One region of the Cupriavidus cauae genome, then DNA from elsewhere that is predicted to be linked to it. Evidence: predicted binding sites of a transcription regulator. Region 1 holds the regulator's gene; the other holds the start of a gene.

The links. The regulator NrdR, encoded in region 1, represses ribonucleotide reductase genes. The targets are predictions, from matches to a motif close to CACNANATNTNGTG.
Region 2: a site for NrdR is predicted at 1,295-1,308, ahead of KZ686_RS01180 (ribonucleoside-diphosphate reductase subunit alpha). Genes of this name have one in related genera too.

What each region holds. Positions count from the first base shown of each region.
Region 1 covers NZ_CP080293.1:1,591,369-1,593,816, reverse strand. The annotation lists gene glyA (serine hydroxymethyltransferase) at 1-1,223, shown strand, start outside; gene nrdR (transcriptional regulator NrdR) at 1,296-1,760, shown strand; gene KZ686_RS07110 (hypothetical protein) at 1,965-2,201, shown strand; gene KZ686_RS07105 (prepilin-type N-terminal cleavage/methylation domain-containing protein) at 2,212-2,448, shown strand, end outside.
Region 2 covers NZ_CP080293.1:263,480-265,927, forward strand. The annotation lists gene KZ686_RS01180 (ribonucleoside-diphosphate reductase subunit alpha) at 1-1,027, opposite strand, end outside; gene ampD (1,6-anhydro-N-acetylmuramyl-L-alanine amidase AmpD) at 1,565-2,170, opposite strand; gene KZ686_RS01190 (PP0621 family protein) at 2,167-2,448, opposite strand, start outside.

The DNA.
Region 1 (2,448 bases):
TCGACCAGATCGATCCCGAACTCTGGTCCGCCATCCAGCAGGAAAATCAGCGCCAGGAAGACCATATCGAGCTGATCGCCTCCGAGAACTACACCTCGCCGGCCGTGATGGCCGCGCAGGGCTCGCAGCTGACCAACAAGTACGCCGAGGGCTATCCCGGCAAGCGCTACTACGGCGGCTGCGAATACGTCGACGTCGTCGAGCAGCTCGCGATCGACCGCGTCAAGCAACTGTTCGGCGCCGAGGCCGCCAACGTGCAGCCGAACTCGGGCTCGCAGGCCAACCAGGGCGTGTTCTTCGCCGTGCTCAAGCCGGGCGACACCATCATGGGCATGAGCCTGGCCGAAGGCGGCCACCTGACCCACGGCATGGCGCTGAACATGAGCGGCAAGTGGTTCAACGTGGTCAGCTACGGCCTGAACGCCGACGAGGACATCGACTACGGCGCGCTGGAAAAGCTGGCCCAGGAGAAGAAGCCGAAGCTGATCATCGCCGGCGCGTCGGCCTTCTCGCTGCGCATCGACTTCGAGCGCATCGCCGCCGTGGCCAAGTCGGTCGGCGCCTATTTCATGGTCGACATGGCGCACTACGCCGGCCTGATCGCCGCGGGCGTCTACCCGAACCCGGTGCCGCACGCGGACTTCGTCACCACCACCACGCACAAGAGCCTGCGCGGCCCGCGCGGCGGCGTGATCCTGATGAAGGCCGAGCATGAGAAGGCCATCAACTCGGCGATCTTCCCCGGCATCCAGGGCGGCCCGCTGATGCACGTGATCGCCGGCAAGGCGGTCGCCTTCAAGGAAGCGCTGTCGCCGGAGTTCAAGGCCTATCAGCAGCAGGTCGTCAGGAACGCCCAGGCGCTGGCCGAGACGCTGATCGCGCGCGGCCTGCGCATCGTCTCGGGCCGCACCGAGAGCCACGTGATGCTGGTCGACCTGCGCGCCAAGCAGATCACCGGCAAGGAAGCCGAGAAGATCCTGGGCGACGCGCATATCACGGTCAACAAGAACGCGATCCCCAACGATCCGGAAAAGCCCTTTGTCACCTCGGGCATCCGCCTGGGTTCGCCGGCGATGACCACGCGCGGCTTCAAGGAAGAGGAAGCCCGCCAGGTCGCCAACCTGATCGCCGACGTGCTGGACAACCCGCACGATGCCGACAACATCGCGCGCGTGCGCGAGCAGGTTGCGGCGCTGACCAAGCGCTTCCCGGTCTACGGCTGATCGGCCGTCGCCGCGCGCGGCCGCTTCGGCGGGCGGCGCGCGGCCGCTCAACCTCCGCCTCCAGGTGGTCCGATGAAATGTCCCTTCTGCGGTCACTCCAATACCCAGGTGCTCGACACCCGCATGTCCGAGGAAGGCGATACCGTGCGCCGGCGCCGCCGTTGCGAGGCCTGCGATCGGCGCTTCACCACCTATGAGCGGATCGAGCTGTTCTTTCCGGCCATCGTCAAGAAGAACGGCAGCCGCGTCGATTACGCGCGCAGCAAGCTGAAGGATTCGATGCGGCTGGCCCTGCGCAAGCGGCCGGTCTCGGCAGAGGCCATCGACGAGGCGATCGCGCGCATCGAGGAAAAGCTGCTGGCGCTGGGACAGAAGGAAATCCCGAGCAGCCAGGTCGGCGAACTGGTGATGCGCGAGCTGCGCAAGCTCGACAAGATCGCCTATATCCGTTTCGCTTCGGTGTACCGCAGCTTCGAGGACGTGTCGGAGTTCTCGGACGTGCTGGCCGAAGTCAGCTCGACCAACGGCAAGCGCTGAGGCGTTGCCTCGCGGCGGCGTGAGGGTGTTGCGGTTAGTCGGTGTTTGTCGATGCTTGTTGCGGTTGCCGCCGTTGCCGACGGTGTCGCCCGCTGTTGCAATCCTTGTCGAATCCTCCACGGTTCGAAACCTTATCCCCGCTCGCTGACGATTAATCTGGTCCCCGCTTGTCACGCACAGGACCAGAGCGATGGTTGCGATCCCTTGGGCGGCTTCGGCGTTGCCGACCGCTTCAGCGTTGTCGGCGGCTTCCGCGTTATCGAGCGCTTCGGCGTTTTCGACGGCTTCGGCGTTGTCCGCCGCTTCCGAGTTATCGACGGCTTCGGCGTTGTCCGCCGTTTCCCGGCTATCGACCGCTTCGGCGCCTTCCGGCACCTCAACTGCCGGCGCCCTTCCATGGCGCGCCGATTGCCGCCCCCCTTCTTGCCCTCGTTTGACTGACCGCCGGCGCTTGCGCCACCGCGGCTACCTGCTGCTCGAAGCGCTGGTCGCGCTCGCCGTGCTCGGCATCGGCCTGCTGCCGCTGGCCGGGCTCGCCCCGACGGCGCTGCAATGGTGGCGCGAGCCCTTGCGGATCGGCCAGGCCCTGCGCCTCGCCGCCGAGGGCGCCGAACTGGCGGGGCTGGCGGGACCGGATGCCCTGCCGGATCCCGCCCGGCTCCCCGCGCTCGCGCGGACACCGGGCCTG
Region 2 (2,448 bases), 1.3 Mb from region 1:
AGAACTCGATGGCGCGGCCTTCACGGTCGCTCTCGTTCAGCGCCAGGCCCATCGCGACGCGCATGAAGAAGGCCTGCGGCATCTCGATGCGGGTCTCGTCGATGTGCAGGAAGTAGCGGTCGTACAGCGTCTGCAGGCCCAGGTAGTTGAACTGGAAGTCGCGCGAGGCGTCCAGCGCCGCGCCCAGGCGCGCCAGGTCGAAGGTCGCCAGCTTCTCGTCGAGCAGCTCGGCCTCGATGCCGCGGGCGATGAACTTCGGGAAGTACTCGGCGTAGCGGCTGCCCATCTCGGCCTGGGTCACTTCCTCGCCGAGGATTTCCTTGCGGATCGTGTGCAGCAGGATGCGGGCCGTGACCTGGCTGTAGGCCGGGTCCTTCTCGATCAGCGTGCGGGCGGCGAGGATGGCCGAGTCGTAGACCTGGCTCATCGGCACGCCGTCGTACAGGTTCTTGACCGTTTCCTTCAGGATCGGCTCGGCCTCGACGCCGCCGCCCAGGCCGGCGCAGGCGGTGTCGATCAGCGCGTGCAGCGCGACCAGGTCCAGCGGCCGGGTGACGCCGCCATCGGTCACGTTGAAGCTGACGCCGCCCTGCACGCGGGCGACGGCCTGCGCGTTGGCGTGGCTGCGCTCCTGGTTGCGCTTCTCGCGGTAGAGCACGTAGGCGCGCGCGACCTCATGCTCGCCCGAGCGCATCAGCGCCAGCTCGACATGGTCCTGCACGTCCTCGATGTGGAAGGTGCCGCCGTTCGGACGGCTGCGCAGCAGCGCGCGCACCACGTTCTGGGTCAGCTGCTCGACCAGCTCGCGCACGCGCGCCGAGGCGGCGCCCTGCCCGCCATTGACGGCGAGGAAGGCCTTGGTCATCGCCACCGAGATCTTGCTCGGCTCGAAAGCGACCACCGCGCCGTTGCGGCGGATGATCTTGTAATCCTGGTAGTTGCCAGCGGCGTTGTCAGCGGCGGGGCTCGGCTGCGCCACGGCGGCGGAACCGGCCTTGCCGGCGAATTCTTGTTGGGCCGTCTGCATGAAGCACTCCTGTTTTTTTTGACCAGTGTTATCAACGACAAAGAGCCCCTGGAAAATGCGCAAAAAGAGACATCCCGTGCGCGGCGATGCCGTGCCGGATTACTGCCTTGCTGCATTCCCGTGGAGGGCTCTTGTGACGTGCCGACCCTGTGGCGCGCCGGTGCATGCGCTGGCGGCCGGCTGGAAACGCTTGACGCGCGTGGCGCGAAGGCAACCTGCCGAGCCCGTGGCGAACGCTGCACGCCTAGGTCGGCTCCCCGAAAGCACCACTAGATATAGTGGTCATAACGAAAAGCTGGACTAAGTATAGTGAAATGAATCGCGTTGACCAGTCTTGACAAGCGCTTCGGCAGGCCGCTCCGGCGCCACGCCGGACCCCCACCTCCCCGCCAGACCAAGCGGCTCAAGGCTTGCGGCCGTTTTGTCGGTTGCCGCACCGACGAAAGAATTTTTTTCGATGAGCGCCGCGCTTTCGATAGCCCCGCCAAGATCCCGACCGGTAGCCCGCGATAGCCCCGCACCGGCAGGGGTTTTCGGCTAGGCCGCCGCCCCGCCGCGGCGGTACGGCAGCATCGCCGGCGCCAGTCCGGCGCCTCGCGCAAAGCGCGGCCAGTCAAAGCAGGGGCCGGGGTCGGTCTTGCGTCCGGGGGCGATATCGCTGTGGCCGGCCACGGCTCCGATCGGATAGGCGCGCAGCAGCAGCCGGGTCAGCGCCGTGGCGGTGTCGTACTGGGCCGGTTCGAAGGGCAGCGTGTCGCAGCCTTCCAGTTCGATACCGATCGAGAAGTCGTTGCAGCGCTCGCGGCCGAAGAAGGCCGACTGGCCGGCATGCCAGGCGCGGTCCTGGCACGAGACGAACTGCACCAGCTCGCCGCTGCGCCGCACCAGGAAATGCGCCGACACGCGGACCGCGTGGATGGTGGCGAAGAAAGGATGGCGAGCCGGGTCGAGCCGGTTCAGGAACAGCGCCTCGATATCGTCGCTGCCGAACTCGCCGGGCGGCAGGCTGATGTTGTGCACCACCAGCAGGTCGACCGGCATGCCGGGCGGACGCGGATCGAAGTTGGGCGACGGCACCCGGCGCGCGCCCTCGACCCAGCCCGCGCCGTCGAGCCGCAGCCGGGACGGAAGCGGCGCCGTCATGCGGGACCGCCGCGGTCGCCGCGGTTGCCACCGCGGTTGTCACCGTTATCGCCGCCCTCGTCGCCAAAACGGTCCCGGGATTCGGGCAGATGTGCGGCACGGCAGTAATGCAGGCCCTGGTAGGCGATCGCCTCGCTGCGCGGCAGATGCACGCCGCAATGGGCGCACGGCACCATCGGCTCCTGCGCGCGGCCGTCGGTGCCCTGCCGCGGCACGCCGGCATCGACCGGAGGGGGTTCCGCCCGGCGCGCGCGCACGCGGCTGCCGAGCCACCAGAA